DNA from 3 places in the Haloactinospora alba genome. Region 1 is predicted to be linked to each of the others. Evidence: riboswitches for the same ligand, from Rfam matches in the RefSeq annotation. Region 1 holds a riboswitch; each other region holds the start of a gene.
The links. Region 1 has a riboswitch for cobalamin ahead of FHX37_RS11630 (putative cobaltochelatase). Riboswitches for the same ligand answer to the same signal wherever they lie in the genome.

Region 1 (9,617 bases):
GGTGACTGGCGCCGCGCCACGAGCCGGATCTTCGGGTCGAAACCGGGCGCCTACGGGGCGGGGCTGCTGCCGTTGATCGACGCCCGCAACTGGCGCGACGACGCCGACCTCGCCGAGGTGTACGCGGTGTGGGGCGGCTACGCCTACGGGCGCGGGCTCGACGGCCAGGAGGCGCGCGCCGACATGGAGTCGTCGTTCAAACGGATCTCCGTGGCGGCGAAGAACCAGGACACACGTGAGCACGACATCGTCGACTCCGACGACTACTTCCAGTACCACGGCGGTATGGTCGCCATGGTCCGGCGGCTCACGGGAGCGAACCCCTCCGCCTACGTCGGCGACTCGGCCAAACCCGACCAGGTGACCACCCGGACCCTGGGTGAGGAGACGCGCCGGGTGTTCCGCGCCCGCGTGGTGAACCCGCGCTGGATCGCCGCCATGCGCGGCCACGGTTACAAGGGCGCGTTCGAGCTGGCGGCGACCGTGGACTACCTGTTCGGCTACGACGCCACGGCCGGCGTGGTGGACGACTGGATGTACACGAAGCTCGCCGAGACCTACGTCTTCGACGAGCAGAACCGGGAGTTCCTGGAGCAGTCCAACCCGTGGGCGCTGCGCGGCATGACCGAGCGCCTCCTGGAGGCCGCCGACCGCCAGCTGTGGGAACAGCCCGACCAGCAGACCCTGGAGCGCCTCCGCGAGACCTACCTGCGTCTGGAAGGAGAGCTGGAAGAGGGCGAGTGACGCCGCGGGCCGCGGCCGGGTCCGTGCGGTCGGCGCCCCCGCTGTTCCCTGCGCGGCCGGCTACCCAGCGTGAATTCCGGAGCGTGACAGTGCGCGAGTCCCGCCCGGTGGCAGCCGCCTCGTGCGCTGCCGCCGGGCGGGGAGGCCCGGCGGGGTGCGGCCGCCCCCTGCGGTTTCCGGCCCGGCAGGACTGTCACGTGCCGCCACGGAGAGTGTTCTGTGGCTCCGGGGAGTGCTTGATCCCGCTGATCCGGGTAGATTCTGTGGTACCCGCCACTCCGAACGGGAGGCCGGTTCCGATGCCGATGTGGGTCCTCTGGATGATAGCGGCCGTCGCGCTCGGCACCGCCGAGGTGTTCACGCTGACCCTGTCCCTGGGGCTGCTGGCCGTCGCCGCCCTGGTCGCCGGGGTCGCCGGCGCGCTGGGCATGGGCGTCATCGTGCAGATTCCGGTGTTCGCGGTCACGGCCGTCGCCGGCCTTGTGGTGGTACGGCCGATAGCGCGGCGCCACCTGTACCAGCCTCCCCCGCTGCGTTCCGGAGCGGCAGCTCTCGTCGGGAAGTCCGCGGTGGTGGTAACCGAGGTCACCGGCGAGGACGGGCGAATCAAACTCTCCGGAGAGGAGTGGTCCGCCCGTGCCCTCGACGAGGACCACGTCATTCCGGCCGGAACCCGGGTCGACGTGGTGGAGATCGAGGGGGCGACGGCGCTCGTCTACCCGCGGGAGGCGCTTCCCTGAGCATGTCGCCTGGTCCGACGCGCGAAGAACAAGGCAGGCACCACCATGACAGGCTTGGAAATCCTATTCGTCGCACTCGCTGCCCTCGTCGTCCTGGTCACCGTCGCGACGGTGCGGCTCGTTCCCCAGGCGCACGCCTACAACGTCGAACGGTTCGGCCGCTACCTGCGCACCCTCCAGCCGGGACTGAACTTCATCATCCCGGGTGTGGACCGGGTGCGCACCAAGTACGACCTGCGGGAACAGGTGTTCTCCTCGCGGCCGCAGCCGGTGATCACCGAGGACAACCTGGTCGTCAACATCGACACCGTGCTGTACTACCAGATCACCGAGCCCCGTGCGGCCGCCTACGAGGTGGCGGACTACCTGTCCGCCATCGACCAGCTCACCGTCACCACGCTGCGCAACGTCATCGGTGGCATGGACCTGGAACGCACCCTGACCTCACGCGAACAGATCAACGACACGTTGCGCGGAGTGCTGGACGACGCGACCGGAAAGTGGGGCATCCGGGTCAACCGGGTCGAGCTGAAAGCCATCGACCCACCGCCCTCCATCAAGGAGGCGATGGAGAAACAGATGCGGGCCGAGCGGGACAAGCGCGCGGTGATCCTGCACGCCGAGGGGGAACGGCAGTCCAAGATCCTCACCGCCGAGGGCGCGCGGCAGCAGGCGATCCTGGAGGCACAGGGGGAGCAGCAGTCCGCCATCCTGAAGGCCGACGGTGAGGCCAAGGCGGTCGAGCGGGTGTTCCAGGCCGTGCACCGCAACAACGCCGACCCCAAGCTGCTGGCCTACAAGTACCTGGAGACGCTGCCGCACCTGGCCAACGGGGAAGGCAACACCTTCTGGGTGATCCCCGGCGAGCTCACTCAGGCGGTACAGAACGTCACCCGGGCGTTCGCGGACCAGACGGGCGCCGCCCAGCCGGCGGGGGAGCCCGAACCGGAAACCGGGGCGGAGCCTGCCGACTCGGCGGCCTCCACCCGGGAGGAGGAACGGGTTCCCCAGCTCACCAGCGGTTCGGAGGGGGCCATGGCCTCCTCGGCCGATGCGGAGGAGGCCGCCAGGATGGCGGCCCAGGCGGTGGCCGACGCGCGCAGGGACGCGGAGGAGGCCTCCGCCGCTCGCCCCAGCTCCTCGAAACCGCCGAGCCAGCGCAGCGACGAGGAGTGACGCCCGCATCAGACGAGTAGCAGCTTGCCGGCCGTCCCGCGTCCGGCGAGTGCCTCGTGGGCCCGGGCCACCTCGGTCCACGGGTAGCGTTCGCCCACACGGACGTCCAGCTGCCCCGCGGCGACCCGCCCCAACACGTCACCCGCGCGCTCCAGCAGCTCGTCGCGGCCGGCGACGTAGTGGCCCAGGCTCGGCCGGGTGAGGAAGACCGAACCGGCGCTGTTGAGGCGCTGCGGGTCGACCGGGGGGACCGGGCCGCTGGACTGGCCGAACAGCGCGAGCGTGCCGCGCGGGCGCAGACTCGCCAGGCTCGCGTCGAACGTGTCCGCCCCCACACCGTCGTACACGGCGGCCACTCCGGCACCGTCGGTCAGCCTGCGCACGGACTCGGTGACGTCGTCGCGGGTGTAGCGGATGATGTCGTCGGCCCCCGCGCTGCGGGCGAGCTCCGCCTTGGCCTCGGTGGACACCGTCCCCAGGACGCGTGCGCCGCGCAGTTTGGCGAGCTGGGTGATCAGCAGCCCCGTCCCACCGGCGGCCGCGTGCACCAGGACCGTGTCGCCGGGCTGGACCGGGTGGGTGGAGTGGGTCAGGTAGTGGGCGGTGAGCCCCTGCAGCAGGACGGCGGCGGCCTGCTCCGTGCTGACACCGTCGGGTACCGGCACGGTCCGGTCGGCGGGAACGACGGCGCGCTCCGCGTCGGCGCCGGGGAGCATCGCCCAGGCGACGCGCTGGCCGACCGATATTCCGGTCACCTCCGAACCGACCTCGGACACCGTTCCCGCCCCCTCCACACCGGGAGTGAACGGCAGGGGCATGCTGTAGGCGCCGCTGCGCTGGTAGATGTCGATGAAGTTGACGCCGCGGGCCTCGACGTCGACGACCACGTCGCCGGGGCCGGGCTGCGGGTCGGCTACGTCGGCGAGGCGCAACACCTCGGGTCCGCCCTGTTCCTCGATGCGGATGGCGCGCATGCGCGAACTCCTTAGCTGGGCCGGTTGGTGGCCGCTGTGGCGGCCGTCACCAGGGGAGGCTATCGGTTCGCGGGCAGGGCGCGCCGCGGCGCGCTGTTCCTGGGGACACGACGGTGCCGGTTGGTCTCGTACATAGGTTCGACTATAATTCGAATACGCGTTCGAGTTCGGAGGGTTCGTCGTGGCAGCACGGTGGAAGCCTCCGGGGAGGGGTCCGGCAGGTGGGAGAGTTCTGCGACGTGCCGATCAGCGTGAGTGAGCAGGAGGGGCGTCCGGTGCGTTTTACCTGGCGAGGGCGGATGTACACGGTCCGTCGGGTCGTCGACTACTGGGTGACGCTGCGTTCCGACTGGGACCCGGCGACACACGAGCAGCCTCCGGGGCGGGTGCACTGGCGTGTGGAGGCGGGCTCGGACACCTCGCGGGGGATCTACGAACTGAGGCACGAGAAGCCGAGCGGCCAGTGGCACGTGGCACGGGTTCGGTGCTGACGCTGCCCGTTCCCGGGGGAACGGAGCACGGGCCCCTGAACGCGGGCCCGTGCCGCCCGGGAAACCGTGTTTTGGTAGACAGCAGGAGACCGCCTCCCACACTCGCGGAGTTGCCATGCTCAACGTCTCGATCCTCGACTACGTCCTCAACCCTCCCGGGACCAGCGCCCACCAGGCGCTGACCGAGGTGGTGGAGTCCGCCCAGCTCGCCGAGCGGCTGGGCTACGGCCGGGTGTGGTTCTCCGAGCACCACAACGCGGCAGGGATGGCCTGCACCGCCCCGGAGCTGATCATCGGCCGGGTCGCCGCGGCCACGTCCCGGATCAGGGTCGGCGCGGGCGGGATCATGCTGCCCAACCACGCCCCGCTGCGGGTGGCCGAACTGTTCAACACCCTGGAGGCGATGTTCCCCGGCCGCATCGACCTGGGACTCGGGCGGGCCCCGGGAACGGACGGCGTCACCGCCATGGCGTTGCGGGGGTCCCGGGAGGCGGTGGCCAACGTGGACTTCGCCGCCCTGGCGGCGGACCTGTTCGGGTTCCTGGACGGTGACCTTCCCGCGGACCACCGCTTCGCCCGGGTGGCCGCCACACCCGAGGTGCCCCAACCACCCCGGGTGTGGATGCTGGGCTCCAGCGACAACGGGGCGGGCTACGCCGCGGAGCACGGGCTGCCGTTCTCCTTCGCGCAGCAGATCAACCCGGACTACGCCGTGCCGCTGCTGCGGCGCTACCGGGACTCGTTCCAGCCCTCCACCCGGCTGAGCACCCCCTACAGCAGCTTCTCCGTGATCGCCTTCGCGAGCGAGGACGCGGACCTCGCCGAGGACTTCGCCGCGTTCTGGTCGCTGACCATGACGAAACTGCGTTCCGGGGAGACCACCCCGACCCCGTTGGCGGAGGCGCGGGAGTTCCGGACCACCTCCCGCTACCGGGCGATCCGGCGGGCCATGGCCGACCGGATGTTCGTGGGCGAACCGGGTGAGGTCGCCGGAGGCATCCGTGCCGTGGCGACCCAGGCCCACGCCGACGAGGTGGTCATCGCCACCCCCATGCCCGACAGCGCCGCACGGCGGCACAGCCTGGAACTGCTCGCCGGCGAGTTCGGCCTGGGCGGCGGGTAGGGAAAACCCGTGGCCGCGGCGGGTGCGGCGGGTCTAGAGTGCCGCTATGGCTCGATGGCCGTCACCGGCAGCGGTGGAGGAGACAGTGGTCGGGTTCCAGGCGCTCGGCGCCCGCACCCGGCGCCTTCCCGCGAGCCGCTGCCTGCGCAACAGCCACGCCCCGTCCGCGGGAGAGTGCAACCTGGTCACCCACATCACGGAGACGACGCCCGCCGGCCTCGCGCGCGAGCTCGCCGAGGCGGGAACATGGCTCGGAGACCGCGACTCCCGCATCCAGGTGGGACCGGCGAGCGCGGCGGCGGAACCGGCACTGCTGCTGGCGGGATGGCGGTACCGCAGCACCGAGCTGGCACTGGTGCTCACCGGCCCCGCACCCCCACTGCCGCCCGCTTCGGTGACGCTCACCGCCGCTGCCACGCGCGACGACTGGGAGCAGCTGGGACGGCTGTTGCGCATGGACCACGAGGAGGAGGCCGCGACGGAGGGACGCGTGCCGGTCCCGCCCGCCCACACGCGCCAGAAACTGGCGTCCCTCCGGGCGAAGGCACCCGCGGCTCGGTACTGGATCGCCCGCAGCGCCGGGACCCCGTGCGGTTTCGTGGCCTCCTGGCCGGGGCACGGCGACATGGGCATGGTGGAGGATCTCTTCGTCCACCCCGACCACCGCAGGCGGGGGATCGCGACCCGGATGCTGGGCCACGCCGTGGCTGACGCCCGGAACCGCGCCGGAACGCCCCCGGAGGGCCCCTTCCCCGTCCTGATCCGCGCGGCCGCGGACGACGAGCCCAAACACCTCTACCACCGGCTCGGGTTCGAACCCGCGGCGGTACTGCGCTCCTACCAGGGACCGACGGGTGACGGCCCCGCCACGGCAGAGTGATGAAGGCCTCGCGCGGCGGTCGGGTGCCGGTGTGAGACTCTGGTGTGCGGTGCCGATGTCGGTGGTGGGTCCCTCGGACGCGCCGCCGCGCGCAGGAACCCGGTGCGAGTCCGGGGCGGTCCCGCCACTGTGACCAGGGAGCTGTCCCGCTACGGGCGCCACTGCCGGGAGCACTCGGTGGGAAGGCGGCGGGGGAGCGCGGATCTGGCAGCCAGGACACTGCGCGGCACCGTGACCGATCCCTCTATGGGGCGAGGACTCCCGAGGAAGGAAGGCCCGCGTGCCTGCGAAAGCCCGATACCCGTTCAGCGCGGTCGTCGGTATGGACGACATGAAACTGGCGCTGCTGATCAACGCCGTGTCCCCGTCGGTCGGCGGGGTCCTCGTACGCGGGGAGAAGGGAACCGCGAAGTCGACCGTGGTGCGCGCCCTCGCGGCGCTGCTGCCCGACCTGAACGTCGTCTCCGGATGCCGTTTCAGCTGTGACCCGACCGAACCCGACCCCGAGTGCCCCGACGGTCCGCACGGTGCGGACGCTGTCCCGGAGGAACGCGCCGCCGAGCTCGTGGAACTGCCCGTCGGCGCCAGTGAGGACCGCCTCGTCGGGTCGTTGGACATCGAACGGGCCCTCACCGAGGGCGTCACGGCGTTCGAACCCGGCCTGCTGGCCGCCGCCCACCGCGGTCTGCTGTACGTGGACGAGGTCAACCTGCTGCACGACCACCTCGTCGACCTGCTGCTGGACGCCGCCGCCATGGGAACCTCGCACGTGGAGCGGGAGGGCGTCTCCGTTCGGCACGCCGCCCGGTTCCTGCTGGTGGGCACCATGAACCCGGAGGAGGGGGAACTCCGCCCCCAGCTCCTCGACCGCTTCGGGCTGACGGTCGAGGCGGCGGCCACCCACGAACCGGAACAGCGGGCCGAGGTGGTGCGCCGCCGGCTCGCGTTCGAGGCCGACCCCGAGGGGTTCGCCGCCGGTTACGCCGCCCAGGAGGCGGAGCTGGCCCAGCGCATCACGGCGGCGCGCAAGCGGCTGCCGGACGTGGTGTTCACCGACTCCGCCCTGCGCCAGGTGACCGCGGTGTGCGCGGCCTTCGAGGTGGACGGGCTGCGCGCGGACATCGTCACCTCCCGTGCCGCCATGGCACTGGCGGCCTGGCGGGACCACGCCGAGGTCACCTCGGACGACGTGCGCGACGCGGCCCGGTTGGCGCTGCCGCACCGGCGCAGACGGGACCCGTTCGACGCTCCCGACCTCGACGAGGACCGGCTGCAGGAGGCGCTCGACCAGGCGGGTGATGCGGACCCAAAAGGCAGTGAGGACACCCCGGGCGACTCGGGGGGTCCCACCGACGAGGAGTCACAGAGCACCGGTTCCGGTGAGGCGCAACCGCAGGACGCCGAACCCGAACCCGACGGCGGTTCCGGGCCGTCCGAGCCCGCCGCCGACGGTTCCGGCGGTCAGGACGACACACAGCCGCCCTCCGGCCCGCAGGCCGGAAGCGGCGGCGCCCAGCAGCAGGAGAACGAGGCGGGACAGTCGGACGACAACCCGGAGCAGGGCCAGGGAAACGCCCCCACGGACGCCTCCTCGGAGGCGGGGGAGACCTACCGGCCGCGCCTGTTCAGCGTCTCCGGGGTGGGGTCCGGAACCCCCGGCCGTCGCTCCCGCGCCGAAACGCCCTACGGCCGCACCTCCGGATCGCGCGCCCCCTCGCGCAGGGTGGGTTCCCTGCACCTGACGGCGACCCTGCGGGCCGCCGCGCCGCACCAGCACACGCGCGGCCGCAGCGGCAACGGACTGCTGCTGCGGCGCCGCGACCTCCGCGAGTCCGTCCGCGAGGGGCGCGAGGGAAACCTCGTGCTGTTCTGTGTGGACGCGAGCGGCTCCATGGGGGCGCGGCAGCGTATGCGCGCGGTCAAGGGGGCGGTGCTCAGCCTGCTGCTCGACGCCTACCAGCGGCGGGACAAAGTGGGGCTGGTCACGTTCCGGGGGCGGGAGGCCGAGGTCGCGCTTCCCCCCACCTCGTCGGTGGAGGCCGGCGCGCGTCGGCTGCGCGAACTGCGCACCGGCGGGCGCACGCCACTGGCGGCCGGACTGCTGCGGGCGAGCGACGTGCTGCGGGTGGAACAGCTACGCGACCCGCGCCGACGCCCGCTGCTGATCACGGTCACCGACGGCCGCGCCACCCACGGCAGTCTCGACGACGCGCTGCGCGCCGGAGCGTGGATCGGCACCCAGGGGGCGCAGAGCGTGGTCGTGGACTGCGAGTCGGGCGCGGTCCGGCTGGGACTCGCACAGCGGCTGGCGTCCGAGATGGGCGGGACCGCCGTGCGACTGGAGGAACTCGGAGCGGAAGCGCTCAGCGGCCTGGTGCAGCACACCCGCCAGGCGGCCTGAGGCCCGCGGACAACACCACATCCCGCACCGCACAGTAAGGAGAACCGAACCACCATGCCGAAAGGGCAACCCGAGCACGTTCCCGAGGACGGTCTGACGACCCGCCAACGCCGCCACCGGCCGTTGGTGATGGTGCACACCGGGCCGGGCAAGGGGAAGTCCACCGCGGCGTTCGGCCTGGCCACACGCGGGTGGTCGCAGGGCTGGGACATCGGGGTGTTCCAGTTCGTGAAGTCCGCCAAGTGGCGCATCGGCGAGGAGAAAGCCCTGCGGACCCTGGGGGAGTCCGACGAGGGCGGAACGGTGAGCTGGAACAAGATGGGCGAGGGCTGGTCCTGGATCCAGCGTTCCGGTACCGAGCAGGACCACGCCGCCGACGCCGCCGAGGGGTGGGCGCAGATCAAACGCGACCTTGCGGCGGAGACCTACCGGCTGTACGTCCTGGACGAGTTCACCTACCCCATGAAGTGGGGGTGGGTGGACGTGGACGACGTGGTGCGCACTCTGCGGGAGCGCCCCGGGACGCAGCACGTCGTCATCACCGGCCGGGACGCCGACGAGCGGCTGCGTGAGGCCGCCGACCTGGTCACCGAGATGGGCAAGGAGAAACATCCCATGGACGCCGGCCAGAAGGGTCAGCGCGGTATCGAGTGGTGACTGCCGTGGCCCGCGGCCCCGGGCCGCGGGCCACGGGCGGTTGTCACTCCAGGTCGGCGGGGATGAGCCCGTAGACCGCGAGGTCGGTGCGTCCCTGGTGCAGCGGCATCGCGTTGCGTTCCGTGCCCTCGTGGGTGAAGCCCGCCTTCTCGGCGACGCGGCGCGAGGCCGTGTTGCCGGTGGCGGCCTTCAGCTCCACCCGCTGGAACCCCTGGTCCAGCGCCCACCGGGAGACGGCCACGGTGCTCTCGGAGGCCAGACCGTCACCCTGGGCCCACGGCGCGACCCAGTAGCCGAGCTCGGTGGTGCGCGCCCGCCACATGGTGCGGGTCAACGCGAACGACCCGACGAACCGTCCGCTGTCGCGCCGCACGGCCGCCCACACCTGGCCGTCGCCGGACGCCCGCGCGTGGGCCGCCCCCTCCGTGCAC
Region 2 (9,617 bases), on a different contig from region 1:
CATCCCGGGCACGGAGCTGGGAGTACACGTACAGGAACAGGTCGCAGGTTCCCGCCTCGTTCAGCTTCTCCTGGGATGCCAGTGCCGCGACGGCTCGTTCGAGTACCGGACGGGCCTCGTCCTCGCGGCCCTGTTTACCGATCGCGCAGCCGTGGAGCGCCGCGGCGAGTGTGCCCAGGGCAGGGAGGGCGTCCCCGGCCTGCGGAGCCGACGGGAGTGCGGTCAGCGCCCGGCTGGCGGTTTCCTCCGCATCGCGCGGCATGCCGGCCTCGAGCTGCGCCGCGGCCCGCAGAACCCGGAGTGCTGACCTCACGGGCGTTTCCGGGGAGCCGGCCTCAGCCGCGCCTTCCTCCCCCGCCTCGCACAGGCGTGCCGCACGGGCGAAATCGGCATCGGCCCACGCCGACAGCGCCGCCTGGTACTGAGCTGCCAGCCGCGGTCCGCACCCTCGGCCGTGGACGCGCTCCACCCGTTCAGCGACGGTGAGGAACACGTGGACGCACTCCGCCAGGCACCCCTTGTCCTGCAGAGCGAAGCCGAGCTTGCCCAACGTCGTGACCGTGTAGACGTGGTCGGGCCCGCATTCCCGTTCAAGTGCTGTCGCAGCCTCGCGCAGGTACCGCGCCGCGTTCCAGGTGTCGCCTCCGGCGAGAGCGTTCTCACCGCACGAGGCGAGTTCCACCATCCCCCAGCGGTGCTCGAACCCCCAGATCCCCACTTGCTCGGACACCTCGAGATCCGATGCCGGCGCCTTCTTCGCCTTCCCCGAGGGCAGGAGGAACCACCGGTCCGGGCGGACCGCAAGCGACCTGAGCGCTATCCGTTCGGCGAGCCACGAAATACCCCAGAACGGGGACGAACCGATGCGCCGGGCCCACCACATCGGCGGCCGCCAGCGGCGGGTGCCGTCGGCGGGGTGCAGACTGTGCGGATCGATCCGCATCGCCGCGCAATAGTACTCGTGGGCGTCGCTGAACCGTCCCTGCAGCGCCAGCGCCGTCCCGATCCCGTGAGCGGCCTGCTGAGTGCACTCGTGCCGGGCTCCCAGGCTTTCGGTGAACTCCCGGTGCAGCACCCGGTATTCCTCTTCGATGTCCGAGATCGCGTTCGGGTTAGGCGGGTGCGGGTCGCACAGCGGGTTGGTCGGCCGTTCCAGGACCACCCGCAAGCGTTGGTCGACCGCGCGCACGCGATCGATGGCGCCGTCCGCGTCGGCGAGGGCGCCCCTGGCCTCAAGGGTCGCCTCATCCGTCGCGCCGAGCAGCCGCTCCTGTTCGCGGATCGCTCTCTCGCGCCAGCGCCGGGCTTCGGTCTGCTTCCCCTGATCCTCGAGGGCCCTGGCCATAAGGGTGCTCCTCTCGTAGGGAGCGTCGCCCTCATTGCCGGTGCGGTCGCGGACGACCGTGACCGAGCGGATCAACCGCTCAGCGACCTCGGGCCTCCCCTCGGTCAGGCGCTGCACCGCGGCTTTCTCCAGGTGGCCGAGATTCTCCGGTGAACCGGGGGGCCACAACTCATCGGTGAAGGACCAGTCGGTCCGGAAGTCCGCGAAGACGCAGGGAACCACTGGCTTCCTGCTCTGGCGGCGCTGCAGCACACTCCGGCGCCTCTTCGACGCCGTCGGGCCGTCTCCGGCGATGTTTCGCGCCATGGCCGCGTTCGCCGAGCTCATTCCACTCGCCAGGCGTCGGGAGGCCGCCTGGCCCCACGTGCCGAGCTCGTCACTGGTGTCGCTGAGAGCGGTGCGCTGACCGGTGTCATCGACCGCCAGCGCCTGTGCGAACCAGTGTTCGGCCTCGATGTGCTCTCCTCGCTCAGCCATGCAGGTACCGACCAGGTAGACCGCTTCAAGGAGCGCTGGGTGGTCGGTTGGCAGGTCCTCCCGGCACCGCTCCACGACGTGCCGCAGGTCCGGCTCGACGCGCTCAGCGCGTCCTCGGGTGAGCAGCGTCTTGAGGTAGAAGAGGATGAGCTCACTGCTCAGGTCGGTGTGCAGCAGCGAGACCAGCTCGCCGAGCATGCCCGCCTCGTGCACCGGGTGGAGCGTGTTGCAGGCCTCTTCGTAGCGCTTTCTCGCCAGGTAGATGGCGGCCAGGTAGCCTCGCGGTACGACCGTGAACTCCGCCCCCAGGTCCTGGGCCTGCGCTACTGCCTTTTGCAGCGTCGTAACCGGCTGCTTCTCCCGCTTGAACGGGTTGGATGCCTGCGCGAGCCCGAGCAGACACGACACCTGGATGGCCAGCAGGCGTCCGTTCCATCCCTGGTCGGGGGCTCGTTCCAGATCCCCGAGCAGCTGCTCGGCGTACACTTCGGCAGGGGCGGGGTTGCCGGAGGCCAGCCACATTGTGCACAGCATCATCCGCGCCTGCACCGAGAACTCATGGTGCGGCTCCAGCCGCTGCGCCAGCTGTTCAGTGGCCTCGCTGAGGAAGGGTTCGGCCCGGTCGTCGCCGACAAGGTAGGCGACCATCCCGACACAGGCCTGCGCGAACAGCACATATGGGTGCTGCGCGGGAAGTTCGCGGTGCAGCTTGCGGTAGCCGTCCTCGGACAGCGCGAACAGTCGACGCAGTTCCGCACTGTCCTCGGCCTGTATCTGGGCCAGCAGTGCCCCGATCTCGACTTGGCGCAGGTGGGCAAGCATGGGGTCGGCCTCCGGGCCGGCGACCTCGGCCTCGAGGATCGCCAGCGCCCGCTGGAAGGCCTGCCTTGCCGCACCGATGTCCGCTCCGACCATGTCGAGGATGCCGCGGTAGGTCAGCGCACTGACCGTCGACCACGGCGGCACCTCGGCTTCCTCCTCCATGCACGCCAGAATCTCGTCTATGGCCTCCCTCGCTTCCTCCGGACGCCGTCCTTCGTACAGCGAGGTCACGGCGAGCTCGACGCGCATGGAGAAGACCTCATCTGTAGACCGGACCTCGTCGATCGCGCGCTCGACCCGTCGCGGCGCGAGTTCGCGCGCCAGCGCCCAGTTCCTGCGCACGAACGCCTCCTGTACCGCGTTGGAGAGCAGCACGGAGTCGGCCTCGGGAAGGAATGCCAGGGCGCGGACAACCTCGCCCCAGGAACGTTCGCCGATTCGCAGCCCCTGGTCGCGCTGGAGCGCGTCGACGAGGTGTTCGTCTGGCCTGCACCGTTCGGGGGCGCCGAGGACGGGAGCGAGCGGTCCGGGCCGCTCGCCGTCCGCGCCGGAGCCGTGGAACCGCTTCGGGTCGAACGCTTCATCCCAGGCGGACCGAAATCCCGCCTCGGCGCCGTTCGCACATGAGCCGTCCAGGTAGAGGAAGGATGCGCGTTCCACCAGTGTCCGCGGAAGTGCCTCGTTCATTCCGAGCCGTCGCAGATCGCAGGCGGCCTGAACCAGGGCCGCGGCCTTGGGGTAGTGATGTGTGAACCCCTTCCAGTGGCCGTCGTAATCCGAGGCCGACCTGGACAGGTGCTCGGCTATGTCCACATTGTCGGCCCGCCACTGGCGCAGCGCGTCGTCCAGCCGGCGGTCGCTGAGCGCCAGTCGCTCGGCGGCGTTCTGGTCTCTCGGACTGGTGTCCGCACCGGGGAGGAGGTGCACGTACCTGATCGCGTTCCACCCCTCGCGCTCGGGGGGACTGGGGAAAGACCAACTCTGGGTTCGCGGATCCCTGGTCTTGGCCACCGTGGCGACGATTCGGCGCGAACCTCGGAAGATGCGCTCGTTGCGCAGTGGCTTGGTCCACCCCTCGGAATCGATCAACTTTGTGACGTCGTCGAGCCACAGCACGCTCTTGCGGTGCGCGATGACGAAATCGACCGCGGCGTTGAGCTGTTCCTTGTCCGCCGGGTCCGGTGCGACCAGGAAGTGCCTGCGCCAACGCGGCTGCTTCAGCGCTTCGAACGCTGCTCGCGTTTTTCCGGTTCGGACAGGGCCAGCAATGATCACGAAATGCGAATCGCTGAGCGTTTCACGCAGTTTCGGGTCGATTTCCCGCTCGATATAGGACGGTAGGAACGGGACTCGATCGTCGTAGGGCGTGCGTGGCGTATTGACTCCCAGACCGAGGTGCGGATCGTGGATCTTTCGGACCGGGGCGCACCTGACGCCCGTAGGGAGGGCAGCAGCGGAGCGCTTCATGGCCTCGCGGTTCAGGTGCTCCGATGCGACAGGCAGAGCGACCCCGCCGACGATCACCGCAACGCCGATAGCCAGCGATGCCCATTCCGGCCACGATTCCGGAATGAGGTTGTCAGCTCCCGCCACCAGGGCTAATGCGATGGCGACGGCGGCGGCGATCCAGATCCGCTTGGCGCCGGATCCCATGAAGAACTCCCAACAGAGTCGTTGTTTGGACTCCTCTTGCCCGAATTATTCTGGAATTCGCTTCACCGGGACCGCAAGGTGCGGATCCCCTGATCCTTTTCCATCTGGCTTCGCGTTCGTGGAGGACGAGAACGGCACACATGGTCTGCCCTGCGTGTAGCGGACAGCAGTGCATTTTGCGCAGGATCTGCCACTTCTTCAGCTCAGCGCTGGCGCGCTCTACCGGTACTGCGCCAGCGGGTGTGCTCGGAGTTGATCTGCTTCCTCCGCTCGGGCTTGTTCTGTCCCTTGGAAGGGGTGAGGATCCCATGGCCAGCGCCGAGATCCCCTCTGTCGGCGAGGACGACCAACCCGTCGTCCGCGAGCCGGCGCAATACCCCGCACAGATGGGCTGCGCGTACATCGTGCACCGATCCGAGCAAGCCCCCGAGGCTCACAGCGGTGTGCCGTCCGAGGCAATTACCACCTGCACGTTCATCCCGTGTTTCTTGTGCTTGCCCGAGTAGAAGGGCCGATCAGCGGCTACCCGGTCGATCGGGATCAGTGTTCCGTCGGGGGTTCCCCCTGGAGTGTGGACACCAGGTGTCCACACTCCAGGGGGAACCCCAGCATCTTCAAGTGGTTGCGGGCTGTGCGAGTGGGGTGGAACCCCGTGGCCTCCAACAGGGTGCCGACGTGGTGCATCGGCCGACGAATCGAAGTAAACCGCTCCCCGTCGAACAGGGTCTCGCCCCCGCCGTGGTCGAGGCCGAGCATCAACCGCATGGTGGTGGAGTTCCCCGAGCCCGTTGGGACCGAGGAAGCCGGTGATCATCCCTGGCCGGACCTCGAAGGACAGATCGTCCACTGCGACCGTCTTCGTATATCTCTTATGCAGGCCTTTCGTCGAGATCACGGTGTTCCAATCGGGAGGGTCGGACGGGTGGGTGAAGGTGTTCGTCGTCATGTTTCCGGCTCCGCCCGGTGCGCTCGTGACCGGCAGCAACAACCTAGGAGCCGCGCTGGGGAGCAGGCACCCCGTGCGCGCGCCAGCGCGGGATTGGTGCAGGCATCACCGCCGACCGGGGGCTGTCCGGCTCGCATCGGTAGGTGGGCTTCAGCGGCATGATGAAAAGCGCTGCCACGTGCGTTGCGGCAGCGCGAGGTACATGTGGATCGCCTTCACCCCATGCGATCCCCACCGATGCCGGAGCCGCGGCGACGGGCCGGCTCCGGCGACGCCGTCCCGGTACCGCGCCGTCGCCAGAGGTCGTACCAGCCTTACCCCGAACCGGCATGCTTGCCCGGATCGTCGGCCGACAACCCGCCGCCCAATATCCGGGCATGCCCCCCGGGACCGTGCCGAGTCGGGGCCTCCATCCTCTACTCGCTGTCCACCTTCCGTTTGGCCTCGATCGGCGTGCCCCTGATCATCCCCGTCCTGGAACTCGGCGTGGCCACGTTGGTCATCGGAATCGGACTGCCGATCCTGGGCTCGCCCCGCGGATCGCACGCGGATTCGCCCAGGAGACCACCGCGGCGATCAGCGCCAGCAGCAGCACCGCGACGGTGGTGACCCAGCGGGAGGCGACCTCATCGGTCACTCCCATCGCTGGCCCTAGCAGTGTCGGGCTTGGCCTCACCCCCCGGTTTTCCCTGCACAGGCCCGGAGGGCAGATCGATGGTCGGTCCTTCGATGACCGGGGGCGGGGGTCGTATTGTGTGAAGTTGGCTCCACAAACGAATTAGCAGGTCATGCGATCCCTGACGGCCGTCCGGGTCCACGCCCGGGCGGCCCTCGTGTGTCTCGTGCACATTTGGTGCGCGTCGCTCGTGCTGCCCGTTCCGGTGTCGGGTTTCCTGTTGGCCCGTTCGGGACGCTCGGGACCGTCAGAACGCCACGGCAGGTAGCGCTGGGTCACCTCCCCACCACCGGGCCGTACCGACACGGGACGGTACTGGCGCGTGCCCTAGGTTGGGAAACGCCAACCAGGGCTGTGGAGTGTGGGGAGGTGCCGTGACCTCTGGGGAGACACGACGGCGGTACTCGCGCGTGGAGCTGGTAGAGCGGGCGCGGGCGCTGGCCCGGGACGGTGGCCGGCGGTTGCTGGGGATCGCGGGCGCACCCGGAGCAGGGAAGGGAACCCTGGCAGAACAGGTGTGCGCGGAGCTGTCCGGGGCGGCGGCGCTGGTGCCCATGGACGGTTTCCACCTGGCCGAGACCGAGCTTGCCCGCCTCGGCCTCCGGGACCGCAAGGGTGCGCCGGAGACCTTCGACGCCGCGGGATACGCGGCACTGTTGCGGCGGTTGCGCGACCGGGGGCCCGACACGGTGTACGCGCCGGAGTTCCACCGCGAGGTCGAGGAGTCCTACGCGGGCGCCATTCCGGTCGGCCCGGAGGTGCCGCTGGTGGTCACCGAGGGCAACTACCTCCTGTTGGACACCGGGCCGTGGGCCGAGGTCCGGAGCCTTCTCGACGAGGTGTGGTTCCTGGCTCCCGGTGAGGAGGAACGCAGGTCCCGACTGGTGGCGCGGCACGTGCGGCACGGTAAGGAACCGCGCGAGGCGCGGGAGTGGGTGGCGCGCAGCGACGAACCCAACGCCGAGGTGGTCGCGCGAACCCGGCACCGTGCGGACCTCGTCGTCACCGGCGACCCGGAGTGAACGGGTGGTGCAGTGCCTGCGGCGGAGGGGAACCCTGCCCCGTAACGGATGGAGCACCCGGGTTGATACGCTCCCTCCCGGTCGGCCGTCCCCGGTGGGGCACAGGGAATCCGGTGTGAGTCCGGAACTGGCGCGCAGCGGTGAGGATGACGGTCGGGGCCGGACGCCACTGGGCCACACGGATCCGGGAAGGCGCCCCGACCGGGAGATTCCGAGTCCGAAAACCTGCCGACCACTGGCCCGCGTCAGCGGCACGGGTCAGTGCCATGTACACGGGTCCCGCGCACGGACCCCATGTGAGAAGGGTTTTCGGTGTATCCGAACGTTCTCCGGCCCACGTACCCGTCCATCCGGTCCGCCACGGCGGTGTTCGCCGCTGTCACGGTGCTTGGCGCCTGCGGGACCCCGTCCGAGGAACGGGACACCTCGGCGGGGGCCGTCATCGACAACTGCGGCCACGAGGTGGAGGAGGGTCTCGCTCCCGAACGCGCGGTCTCGTTGAACCAGGGGACCACCGAGATCATGCTGTCGTTGGGGTTGGCCGACCGCATGGTGGGGACCGCGACGTGGACCGATCCGGTCATGGAGGGGCTCGAGGAGGAGGAAGAGCGCGTTCCCCGTCTGGCCGAGAACGCTCCCTCGTTCGAGCGGGTCCTCGAGGAGGAACCCGACTTCGTCGCGGCGTCGTTCGAATCCACTCTCGGTACGGGTGGTGTCGCCGAACGCGACGACTTCGAGGACCTCGGCGTGCCCACCTACGTCTCCCCGTCCGACTGCGTCAAGGACAACAGCGGCTCCGGGGACGGCGTCCGTGAAGAGCCGCTGGGAATGGGCGACATATACGGGGAGGTTCGGGAGCTGGCGCGGGTGTTCGGTGTCGAGGACCGGGGCGAGGAGCTCGTCACGGACCTGAAGGAACGCGTCGGTGAGGCGAGCCGGGATGTCGACGCTTCCGGAACGACGGTCATGTACTGGTTCGCCAACTCCGAAACGCCCTACATGGGCGGTTGTTGTGGTGCCCCTGGCATCATCACCGAGACGGTCGGCGCCGAGAACGTCCTCGACGCTACGACCAAGGAGTGGCCGCAGGTCAACTGGGAGAGCGTGGCCGATCACGATCCGGACGTACTGGTCATCGGGGATCTGACCCGGGAGAGCCAGAGCGCGGAGAGTGCCGAGGAGAAGATCTCCTTCCTTGAGGACAACCCGGTCACACAGCACATGCGTGCGGTCGAGGAGGAGCGCTACGTCGTGGTCAGCGGGGCCGCGATGAACCCCTCGATCCGCACGGTCGAGGGCATCGAGCAGGTGGCGGCGGCCCTCACCGACGACGCACCGGGGGAGTGACCGATGCCGGGAACCGTGCGTGTCCGGCACCGGCTCGGCACCACGGCCGTCACCGTTTCCGGTGTAGCGCTGATCGCGCTCTCGATCGCGGTGACGATCACCATCGGGCCGGCGGGGATATCCGTGTCCGAGGTCGCGTCGGTGATCGTGGCGCGGCTGGGCGGCTCCGAGTCGGGCATGTCGGTGATCCGCGAGGGAATCGTGTGGGACCTGAGGCTGCCGCGCACCCTGTTGGCCGCGCTCTGCGGCGCCGGGCTCGGGATGTGTGGTGCGGTGATGCAGTCCCTGCTGCGCAACCCTCTCGCTGACCCGTTCGTGCTCGGTGTGTCCTCCGGGGCCTCCACGGGTGCGGTCCTGGTGGTGATCGTCGGGGTCGGCGGCACCCTGTCGTTGTCCGTGGGAGCCTTCGCGGGAGCGTGCCTGGCGTTCGCGTTGGTGATGCTGCTGAGCAAGGTCTCCGGTGGCACGACCGCTAAGGTCATCCTGTCCGGGGTGGCCGTGATGCAGCTCTTCTCCTCCCTGACGTCGTTCATCGTCTTCTCCTCCGGGACCGCCGAGGAGACGCGTGGTGTGCTGTTCTGGCTGCTCGGCTCCCTGAGCGGGGCCTCCTGGCTCGACGTGGCGGTGTGCGCGGGCGCGCTGACGGTCGCGTACCTCGTGTTCGCCGCTCGCGCCACCGCACTGGACGCGTTCGCCTTCGGTGACGACGCCGCCGCCTCTCTGGGGGTGTTTGTGGCCCGCGCACGAACCCTCCTGCTGGTCGCCGCGGCGCTGCTGACCGCGGTGCTGGTGAGCGCGTGCGGCGCGATCGGGTTCGTCGGGCTCGTACTGCCCCACGCCGCACGGGCCCTGGTCGGTCCGGGGCACCGGTTCCTGCTGCCGACGACGGCGTTGGCAGGGGCCGTGTTCATGATGTGGGTGGACACTGTGGCGCGCGCCCTGTTCGAGCCGCAGGAACTGCCGGTCGGTGTGATGACCTCGCTGATCGGTGTTCCGGTGTTCGTGTTGATCCTGCACCGTGCCCGCAGACCGTGGTAACCGCGCTTTCGGAGGGTGTGCTGTGAGCTTGTGCGCCCAGGACGTGTCCTGGACCGCCGGGGGGAGGCTGATCGTCGACGGGGTGAGCCTGACCGCCGGCAGCGGGGCGACCGTGGGGTTGTTGGGCCCCAACGGGTCGGGGAAATCGTCGCTGTTGAGGTTGCTTTCGGGAGTGCGCGACACCAGCTCGGGAGCGGTGAGTCTGGACGGCACACCGATCACGGAACTGGGAAGGCGGGAGATGGCCCGCCGGGTGGCTGTGGTGGAGCAGCACTCCTCGACAGAAGTCGA
Region 3 (9,617 bases), 2.6 Mb from region 1:
CTGGCGCGGCGCCTCGGCGTGCGGCCGGAGTCCTCGCTGGAGGAACTCGACCACGGTTCGGCCGACCTGGCGTCGTTCCCGGACGTGGCGCCGCACCTGGCCCACCCGCGGGAACGGTTGTGGGCCCTGCCCAGTGTCCGCGCGGACCACTCGGACCAGGCGACGACCACGGCCACGTTCCACCGGACGCTGCTGCCGCTCACACGGTTCTTCGGGGTGACGCTCATCGACCGCGGCGCCGACGTGTTCGACGGGTTCAACCAGGCGGCCCAGGCGAGCGCGCACGCCCACGTGCTGGTGACGCCGGCCACCCGTGACGGAGCGGTCAGTATCGGGCGGGCGTTCGACTGGATGGTGGCCAACGGCAGCGGCTCCCTGCCGGCGCGGACGGTGGTGGTGCTGGTGGAGCAGGCACCGGAGGAGGATCCGACGTTCGACGCCCAGGGGGCTGGCGCTATTCTGCGCGAGAGCGGTGCCGCGGTGGTCCGGATCGGCTACGACCGGCACCTGGCGGCGACGGCGGCGTTCGACCCGCGCCTGGTCGCCGATGCCACCCGTGTCGCCGCGGTGCGGGCGGCGGCGGAGGCGTTGCGCCGCGCCGGGTGACCGGGCACCGGCGGGACCGGGACACGGATGTTCACTGCTTCGGGAGGACATGATGGGAACCGCGCCGGGCCGGCCGCGCGACCGGGAGGCCGCTGGGGCTGCGGCTGACCGGCCGCGACTGGTGGCGTCCGACGACGCCGCCCAGGCGTTCCTGGAGGGTGGCGCCCCTCCCGGCACCGGTGCGGGCGGGACCCAGGACACCGGTGCCGCCTCCGCCGCCCCCGCTGCGTCCTCGCATGGTTCCGGCGGTTACGCGGAGCGGTTGGCGGCGCTTCCCGAGCTGCCCGCGTCCCGCTGGCGGCGGGTGGCGCGCCGGACGGTCGCGGGGTGGTTCCCGCGCGCGGACCGGTGAACCACAAACCGCCGCTGTCCGTACCAGGAGTGGGGCGGGTCCGTGCTACCGCCCTCTCCCCTGCCATCCATCCCCCCTTTTCCCTGGAAGGTCGACGATGCGACACGGTTGTGTCCGGCCCGGACGTCCACTGCTCGCGTCCGTGTGCGCGCTCGGGTTGGCGGGGGCCGCGGCGTGCGGCGGCTCCGGCGGGAGCAGCGCCGAGGAGGACTCCGGACCGGTCGAGGTGGACGTGGACGAGTTCACCAAGGAGCCGATACCGGACTCCAAGTCCCGGGTGTACAGGTCGGACATCCCGAACGACCCCGACGGCGTGGCGCCGCTGCGTGAGCGGTTGGCCTTCGCGGGGATCGAGGCCGCGTCCGAGTCCGGCGGTGTGGTCGACGAGAACGCCTCCGCCGAGTGCCCTCCCGCCCAGCGGGAGGCCGGGGAGACGGTGACCTGCACGGTCACCTACCGCGGGGACGAGCTCACGGCCGAGCTGGAGATCACCGAGGTCAGCGACGTCATGTTCAAGTACGACCTAGAGCTCACCCCGCTGCCGGTCACGCGGGACGTGGTCGAGGAGCACTACCGGGTGGAGACCCGGGCTCCCTACGCAGCGTGCGACATGGACGAGACCGCTCTCCTGGACCCGGACGACCCCGAGGACCGGGTGGAGTGCCGGGCCTGGACCCCCGACCCGGGAGTCCTGCACACGGCCCGCCTGTCCAATGACCAGGACCTGCTCCTGCACACCTTCGAGGACGAGGAGGCGGAGTACGACGCCGTGGCGAAGTGACCACCGGACGGCGAGGGGTGGTGGCGCGGCTCGGTCCGGGAGCGGCTCCCTCCCCATTCCCTCACATGGTGTCCTCCCGGAGGGAGAGGAGATAGTCCCGGTGGTTGTCGCGTTCGCGAACACGCGCTGCGGCGAGAGCGACCAGCACGGTGGCGCATCCCACAGCCACCGCAGCGGGGGTACCCAACGGACCGTGCAGGCACTGGACGAGCGAGAGGGCGACACCGGAGAACGGCAGCGTCAGTACGGCTATGACGCGCCGCGTCCAGGATCCCCCTTCCGATGCGGGAGACACCTGGACGGCGATCATGGCGGGGCTCCAGAACCAGCCGTACAGCAGGAGCAGGGTCGCGCCGCTCCACCTGAGACGCCATTTCCCGCGCGCCTGTGCGGTCAGCACCGGCAGGAGGAGGATGCTGAGCACGATCCCTGCGGTTCCCATGGCGTCGACGTACACCGACGCCGCCGGGTCGGCCAGCGTGTACAGGAGCATGCCCCCGATGAAGCTCCACGCCAGCGGTGCTCCGGCGGGAGACAGCGGAGGGCGAGCTCCCGTGATCCTGCCGGGGAGGGACGCCTCCGGCGCGGAAACGAACCTGCGTCCTGCGGAGTCGAGGCGCGGCGAGGGGCGCAGGTCGCCGCGCGGGCCGCGCTGGGGGCACCAGGGGTCGGCTTCCCGACCATCGGTATCGAGCCCGTGGTTGAGGATGCGGTTCCAGTGTTCAGTAGACGATCCTTCGTCCACGCGTCGACGCGCGTACTCCTCCAGCACCTCGCCGTGCCCGGCGTCGGCGGCCAGCCGCGCCAACCGTTCGGCCTCGCCGAACTCTCCCGCGCGTTCGCTGCGCAGTACGTGCGTCCGAAGGCCCCCGGCCGGCGGAGGGGTTGGAGGAAGTCGGCCGCCGTTCTCCCCCGCAGCCTCGGCGGCGGCCCTGGCGGCCGCGAGACGTTCCTCGTCCTCTGAGGTGGTATGGGCGGACAGCCGGTACAGCAGCGCCGCGTTGTCCCAGTCACCCTCGGCTTCGAGACGCTGAGCGGCCCTGTCGAGGTCCATGAAGTAGCCGAGTTCGTGCAGCAGCTCCGCGGCCGCCTCGGCACCCTCCCGGTCACCCTCGTGCACGAGCTCCTCGACCGGGGGCGGGTCGATACCGAGGTACTTGGTGTCCGAACCGAGGTGGAGACGCTCGCCGTGGGCGGCCCCCAGTGCCTCATCCGCGAGTGCTGCCTCCCCGGAACGGACCATGTCGGCGGCTACCCGCAGGGCCGCGTCCCTCGCGAGTACGGGGCGGATACTGACGACGCTCTCCCGAACCGTCCGTTCCTCCGCCCGTGCCCCCAGGCCGGTCAGAGTGGAAAACCCGGTCGAATCACGGGATTGGCGGGTGCGGCCCTGGGAGGTCTCGTGGCGGAGCCAGGCGCGCACGCGCCAGGTGCGGTACCGCGCGGGGTCCGCCGAGGCGCAGCGCCCGGTCGAGGAGGACCTCGGCGTTGCCGGGTCTGCCGTTCTCGTAGAACAGGACCCCCGCCCAGACCAGCGTTCCGGCGAGGCGGACGGCGTCAGTGTCCTCTCCTTCAGCCTGCCGCACGCGTTCCGACTCCTCGGGGGTGAGTTCCGCTCTTCTCTTGCCGAGCAGTTCCTCCTCCATGGCGTCGCAAGGGTGGTACGCCGGCAGCACGTCGCCCATGGGGACATCGGGGACCGGATACCCGTGGCCGCTCAGCCGCTGGTAAAGGCGCAGCGCTCTCTCGTCCTCCCCCGCGAGTTCGGCGAGCCGGCCCATCTCCCTCAGGACGTCGGCCGTCTCCGCGTCGATGCCCCCGCGCGTGCCGTCCCCCTCCGGAGGAGCACCGCACACCAGTTCCTCCAGTCCGGCAGCGGCGGCTTCCTCCCCCAGGCCGAAGGCGTACCGGTGGATCGTCGCGGACCGCTGCGGGTCCCCGGCGAGTTCGGCGAACCAGCCGGTTGTGAACAGGAGGACGAACACCCGGCCGAGGTCGTCCCCGTCCGACTCCGCCGCCAGGCAGCGGGCGACCCGTTCCGTTCCGTCGTCGCGCAGCAGGACACGGCTCATCCAGGTGTGGACGTCCGGGCTGCCGAGGTCGGGTGTGAGCAGGGGAACCGCTTCCGCCGTGCGCCCGTCCCGGTACAGCATCCGGGCCAGCTCGTGGGACGCGGGGACAGATCCGGCGTCGGTCCCGGCGAGGGAACGCAGCAGCCGTTCGGCCTCCGCCCGTTCCCCCATCCGCTGCCTCCGGCGGATGAGTATCCGGGCCGCCCCCTCCTTCTCCAGCGTGGCCGCGCCCCGCTCACTGGTCCGCGCGAACACCTCCTCCTCGGCCCTGTCCCAGTCACCTCTGCGCAGGTGTATCCGCACCAGCCACGCCGCGAGTTCCCCGCCTCCCTGACGGCAGACCCGCTCCGCCTCGTCGATCCGCCCCGCCAGCACCAGTCTCTCCACGGCCATGACGACCCTGGGCCCGCCAGTAACGCCGCCGCCCTCCGCGAGGGCGCGGAGGGCGAAGCGCACGGCCTGCTCCCACTCTTCCTGGCGTGTCAGTTGGAGGGCGACATCGTCCAGGAAGGCGTTGTCACCCGACTCGGCGGCGACGTCGAGGATCCCGGAACCGACAGGTGTCCCCCTCGCTTCGCGGGCGTTCGGGTTCCATACCGGGGATATCCACCTCGTGAGCACGGTCGCGGCGCCGGAGGCCACCGCTTCCCGGGCCAGTTCGAGGAAGGCGTCCGGGCACCCGGTGTCGAAGCGCTGTTCCAGCAGGTGCTTCAGCTCCGCGGTGTCACCCATGGAGGCGGCCTCACACGCTCGGCGCTGCTGGTCCTCCCACTGTGCTCGTTCCCACTCGGTGTCCCTGGCCAGTCTGTCCCCGGACGCGGCGACATAGCCGTAGCACCGCCGGACGTTGTCCCAGTCGCCTCGGCGCTTGAGCCGATCCGCGCAGTGCAGCAGCGCCCCCACGCCGCCGTTCTCCCCCAGGAGGTCGATCAACTGCGCCCGCTCCTCCCCGGTGTTGCGGGTGGCTGCCTCGTCAGCGAGTTTGGACGGGTCGTCGAGTTCCGCGACGCGCAGGTAGGCCCGACGCGCGGCGGTGCGGTCGCCGTCGAGCTCGGTACGGGCCAGCTCCCACAGCGCTGCGGTGCGGCCTTGGACCGCCGCGTCCGCAGCGAGCTGTTCCGCCTCCGAACGGTCTCCCGCCCGCAACCGCAATGCCGACGCCTGAACCAGGCCCGCCGGATCGTTCTGCGCGCGGTGCAGGGCCTCGGCGTGCGCGTACCGGAGCCGGTCCTGCGCGGCACGCGCGAACGTCTCCTTCCCCGGGATGTAGAGGTTCTCGGAGCAGGCCGCCTCCCAGAGGGAGGCGGGCGGGCAGATCCAGCCGCGCGTCTCGCGCCCGTGCTGTTTCAGGTAGTCGGCGAGTTCGTAGCTGGGATCCTCCTGGTACGGCCTCTTCCGCGCTCTCGTCAGGGGGCCGGGTATCCCGTCCAGGGGCTCTCCGAGCTCGGCCGCCACGGTGTCGAACCAGCCCTTGTCCAACGCCGCGCGGTCCTCGTTCGACAGGTATCCCATGGCGGCCTCGCGCAGGAAACCGCGCGGCAGTGGCAGGTAGACGTCGCCGAGCCGGTGGGCGTCCATGGCGGCCTCCAGCACCGCCCGCGCTGCAGGGCTCGCGTGCTCGTAGCGGCGCAGCAGCTCCGGTGCGCCGGCGAGGGTCTGGGTGAGGCGCCGTTCCGATGCGTAGGCTGCGGCGCGCCGCAGCCGCAGGTCCGAGGCCACCAGGTCCTCGTTGGCCCGCAGCTCGTCGCCGGTGAAGGCGTCCGGCATCCGGATGTCCTCGGCCTTCTCCAGCAGTGTGCCGACCGGGGAGCGCCGGTTCCCGGTCAGTTCCGCCCAGTACTGGGGCCACAGGGAGCCCAGTACCAGCACCGGGCCGCGCGCCGGATCGGCGAGCAGCTCCTGCAGCGCCTCGGCGACCCCGCCCCGTTCCCCGGGCCGCAGGTACATCTGGGCCTCGTTGAGCCAGATGGCGGTATGCGGACGCACCCGCCCCTCCCTCAGCGCCTCGACCACCGCGCCGGGGCGGTCCGGGGTCAGCGGGTGCCACATGCGCCAGTCGGGAGGCAGGGCGGCGTGCAGCGCCTCCCAGCACGCGCGGGTCTTCCCGGTGGAGGAGCGGCCGACCACCATCACCATCCGGCTGGTCCGGGACGCCCCGGACACGGCGGCGCGCAGGCGGTCGTCGACACGCGGCCGGTACAGGTAGGGCGGAAGCGGGGAGGAGTCCTCCCCGCTTCCGGTGTCGAGTGCCTCGTGCACCTCGAACTGCAGCGCGTGGTGGTCGGAGAGATCGCCCAGGGGTATGCCGAGCGGGCTGCGTTCCGGAGCCATGCCGGAACCGTAGACGTGCTGGACACCGACAACCGGACCGTGGAACGTGCCGTTTCTGAAGTCCACGTGGTCGCCGCCGTAGCGCTCCGCCATCGCACCCGCCTTCCCCGCGCGGGAGCCCCGCCGCGCCGTCCCACAGTGGGCCGCTCGGTCCCGCGCGGTCCCAGGATGCGGGAGGAACACCCCACCGGGGAACCCCGAGATCCGCCACACGGGGGGTTGTGGCCCGATCCGGCCACTGTCCCCGGCCCCGCATACAACGAAGTCGCGGCGGGAACCGTTCTGTTGGGTAGTGGAACGGGTTCGGGTCCTCCCGGGCCGCGGCGGAAGGAGGTCCGGGCATGGACGTAACCGGCGAGCTGGCCACTTCAGGAGCGCGGGCGCTGGTTCGAGCTATGGCCACGGACCGGTGGCCGGAGGTGCGTGACCGGGTGGCCGTGCTGCTCGGGGACGGGCGTGAGGACGTGGCGGCGGAGTTGGAGCGTTCCCGCTCGGAGGCGCTCGACTCACCGGAACTGGCCAGCGAGGTGGTCGCCGAGTGGCGGCCCGCGCTGTGCCGCCTGCTCACCGACGACCCGGACACGACCGCCGCGGTGCGTGCCCTGCGTGACGAGTTCACCCCGCCTCCCGGAACGGACGCCGGGAACCGGGTCGAGGGTGACGTGCGCGGAACCGCGGTGCAGGCCGGAACTGTGCACGGCGACGTCTCCGCCCCCTCCTACGGCGGCGACCACGTCGACTTCCGCGGGTCCACCTTCCACGGCCCGGTGACGGGAAAGTCGCCCCCGCCGCCCGCCCCGTAGACACCCCTCCCTCACAGGGAGCGGCGCTCCCGCACGCACCGTGCTCACCGGTGACACCCCACACATTCGGACTCGCGTTTTCGCTGGTCACGACGTTCTTTTCCGGGGATGTTCACCGTGGGAGGGTTGCGGCTTACCTCCCGTTATGAGACGTTCTTCCGCGTTGTCGTAGTGAACGGGAAGCCGGTGGGAATCCGGCGCGGTCCTCGCCACTGTGACCGGAGGACACTCCTCCACGGCGCCACCGGGCGCGTTCGTCCCGGGAAGGCGGAGGGGTGTGGGGTGGTGACACCCGGCTCCGGGAGCCAGGAGACCGGCTACGGCTGTCCGGTTGCCCGAACCACGAAGGATGGTTGGCCCGCATGCCAGCACACAACGCGTACCCCGCCGCGGCGCGCCGCATCCGGAACGCGTCGCTCGTGGCGCTCTGCGCCGCCCTCACCACCGCCTCGTGTGGTTCCCCCGAGGCGTCCTCCGACAACGCCGGAGGCGACGCCGAGACGGTCCGCAACTGCGACATCGACGTCGAGATCTCCGCCGAGAACCCGCCCGAGCGGGTGTTCGCCGTGTACCAGCCGGCCATCGAGATGGCCCACGCCCTGGGGATCAGCGACCGGCTGGTCGGCACCGCCTACCTGGACGCGAAGGTCATCGACGACTACGCCGACGTCCAGTCCGAGCAGAAGTACTACCCGGAGATCCCCAGCCGGGAGGAGATGCTCAGCCGCAAGCCCGACTTCGTCCTGTCCGGGTTCAACGACGTCTTCACCGACGGGAGGTTCGACACCCGCGCCAGCCTGCGCGAGCTCGGCGTGGAGAGCTGGATCTTCAGTCCGCTGTGCCCCAGCGAGGACGGGCGCGGCGACCAGGCCATCGACCCCTCCACGGTCACCATGGACAGCATCTACGGCGACCTGCGCGACCTGGGCACGGTGTTCGGCGTCGAGGACCGCGCCGAGGAGGTCGTGGCCGACATGGAGCAGACGGTCGCCGACGTCGAGGACGCCGTTCAGGACGCCGGGTCCGAACCGGAGGTCATGGTGGCCCGGCCCAGCGACGACGGGTTCCGCGCCGCCGCGGCGTCGGACTTCGCCACCGAGATGATCGACCTCGCCGGCGGGACGAACGCCGCCGCCGACGTCAAGGACGAGCGGCACGCCAACTTCGGGACCGAGGAGATCATCGCCCGCGACCCGGACCACATCTTCGTCGACGTGTGCTGCGACGCCGACATGACCGCGGCCGACGCGGCACCGTCGGTGGAGGAGATCACCTCCGACCCGGCGTTGGCCAACGTCACCGCCGTCGAGGAGGGCAACGTGCACGAGTGGACGTTCGCCGACCGTTCGGCCGGGGTCCGCAGCGCCCGGGTCGTGGCGGACATCGCGCGCACCATCCACCCCGACCAGTTCGACACGCGGGACTGATGGCGGCCCCCGCGACCGGCACCACGTACGCGGGTGCGGCCGCCCGAACCAGCCAGCACGAGCGCACCTCCGAGGCGGGGCTACTGCGCGGTGCCGGGGCACGCGGCGCGGGGCTGGCCGTGGCCGCCCTGGTGACGGCCGCCGTGGCACTGGCGTCGCTGCTGGTGGGACGCGAGGTGCTGTCCCCCGCCGACGTGTACGCCGCCTACGCCGACTTCACCGGTTCCGACACCGACCTGATCGTGACCCACCTGCGGGTCCCGCGCACTCTCGCCGGTGTGGGGGTGGGAGTCGCCCTCGGTGTCGCGGGGGCGGTGGTGCAGGGGGTGACCCGCAACCCGCTGGGCGGGCCGGGGATTCTCGGGGTGAACGTCGGCGCGTCCCTGGCGGCGGTGCTGGCCATCACCTTCCTCGGCGTGACGGCGGTGAACGGCTACGTGTGGTTCGCGTTCGTCGGCGCGGCGGTGGCCACGGTGGTGGTCTACGGGGTGGCGTCGCTCGGCTCCGACGGTGTCACCCCGGTGAAGCTCGCGCTCGCGGGTGCGGCCATGTCGGCGCTGCTGGGGTCGGTGACCTCGGCGGTGATCCTGCGGGACCGGACGAGTCTGGACGAGTACCGGTTCTGGTCGGTGGGCTCACTGGCGGGCGCCGAGTCGCAGATGCTGGCGCAGGCCCTGCCGTTCGCCGCGGTGGGTCTGGTCATGGCCGTGGCGCTGGTGCGGCAGCTGAACGCGCTGGCGCTGGGGGACGAACTCGCCCAGGCGCTGGGGCTGCGGCTGTGGCTGGTGCGCCTGCTGGGCGGGGTCACCGTGGTGCTGCTGGCCGGCACGGCCACGGCGGCGGCGGGCCCGATCGGCTTTTTGGGGTTGGCGGTGCCGCACGCGGCACGCGCCCTGGCCGGTCCGGACTACCGGTGGATCGTGCCGTGGACGGCGGTGCTGTCCCCGGCTCTGCTGCTGACCGCCGACATCGTGGGGCGGGTCGCGGTCCGCCCGGAGGAGTTGCAGGTGGGGATCGTGATGGCGCTCGTCGGGGCACCGGTGTTCATCTACCTCGTGCGTCGCCAGCGGCGGGCGGGGATGTGATGGCGGCCTCCGCCGGAACCGCCGCCGCGCCGCGGCGCGTACGCGCCCGCCCGCCCGGCGCGTGGATCGTGCGGGCCCGGGCGTGGGACGTGTCGCTGCGGCTGGACGCCCCCGCTCTGACGGTGGGCACCGCCATGGCCGCGCTCGCGGCCGCGGCGCT

Region 2: another riboswitch for cobalamin. It lies ahead of FHX37_RS19410 (ABC transporter substrate-binding protein); the one in region 1 lies ahead of FHX37_RS11630 (putative cobaltochelatase).
Region 3: another riboswitch for cobalamin. It lies ahead of FHX37_RS00170 (ABC transporter substrate-binding protein); the one in region 1 lies ahead of FHX37_RS11630 (putative cobaltochelatase).

Annotation. Positions count from the first base shown of each region.
Region 1 covers NZ_VFQC01000001.1:2,588,430-2,598,046, reverse strand. The annotation lists gene cobN (cobaltochelatase subunit CobN) at 1-744, shown strand, start outside; gene FHX37_RS11660 (NfeD family protein) at 1,044-1,484, shown strand; gene FHX37_RS11655 (SPFH domain-containing protein) at 1,530-2,660, shown strand; gene FHX37_RS11650 (quinone oxidoreductase family protein) at 2,669-3,634, opposite strand; gene FHX37_RS11645 (DUF6504 family protein) at 3,874-4,125, shown strand; gene FHX37_RS11640 (LLM class flavin-dependent oxidoreductase) at 4,241-5,248, shown strand; gene FHX37_RS11635 (GNAT family N-acetyltransferase) at 5,295-6,128, shown strand; cobalamin riboswitch at 6,221-6,350, shown strand; gene FHX37_RS11630 (putative cobaltochelatase) at 6,409-8,529, shown strand; gene cobO (cob(I)yrinic acid a,c-diamide adenosyltransferase) at 8,584-9,186, shown strand; gene FHX37_RS11620 (GNAT family N-acetyltransferase) at 9,230-9,617, opposite strand, start outside.
Region 2 covers NZ_VFQC01000002.1:384,912-394,528, forward strand. The annotation lists gene FHX37_RS19385 (tetratricopeptide repeat protein) at 1-4,297, opposite strand, end outside; gene FHX37_RS23750 (hypothetical protein) at 4,501-4,707, opposite strand; gene FHX37_RS23920 (transposase family protein) at 4,731-4,889, opposite strand; gene FHX37_RS19400 (hypothetical protein) at 4,838-5,062, opposite strand; gene FHX37_RS23020 (hypothetical protein) at 5,743-5,886, opposite strand; gene FHX37_RS19405 (nucleoside/nucleotide kinase family protein) at 6,294-6,941, shown strand; cobalamin riboswitch at 7,007-7,188, shown strand; gene FHX37_RS19410 (ABC transporter substrate-binding protein) at 7,254-8,288, shown strand; gene FHX37_RS19415 (FecCD family ABC transporter permease) at 8,292-9,326, shown strand; gene FHX37_RS19420 (ABC transporter ATP-binding protein) at 9,349-9,617, shown strand, end outside.
Region 3 covers NZ_VFQC01000001.1:32,046-41,662, reverse strand. The annotation lists gene FHX37_RS00200 (MinD/ParA family ATP-binding protein) at 1-606, shown strand, start outside; gene FHX37_RS00195 (hypothetical protein) at 656-958, shown strand; gene FHX37_RS00190 (hypothetical protein) at 1,056-1,739, shown strand; gene FHX37_RS00185 (hypothetical protein) at 1,801-3,162, opposite strand; gene FHX37_RS00180 (hypothetical protein) at 3,107-6,235, opposite strand; gene FHX37_RS00175 (hypothetical protein) at 6,484-6,945, shown strand; cobalamin riboswitch at 7,098-7,281, shown strand; gene FHX37_RS00170 (ABC transporter substrate-binding protein) at 7,308-8,372, shown strand; gene FHX37_RS00165 (FecCD family ABC transporter permease) at 8,372-9,457, shown strand; gene FHX37_RS00160 (FecCD family ABC transporter permease) at 9,457-9,617, shown strand, end outside.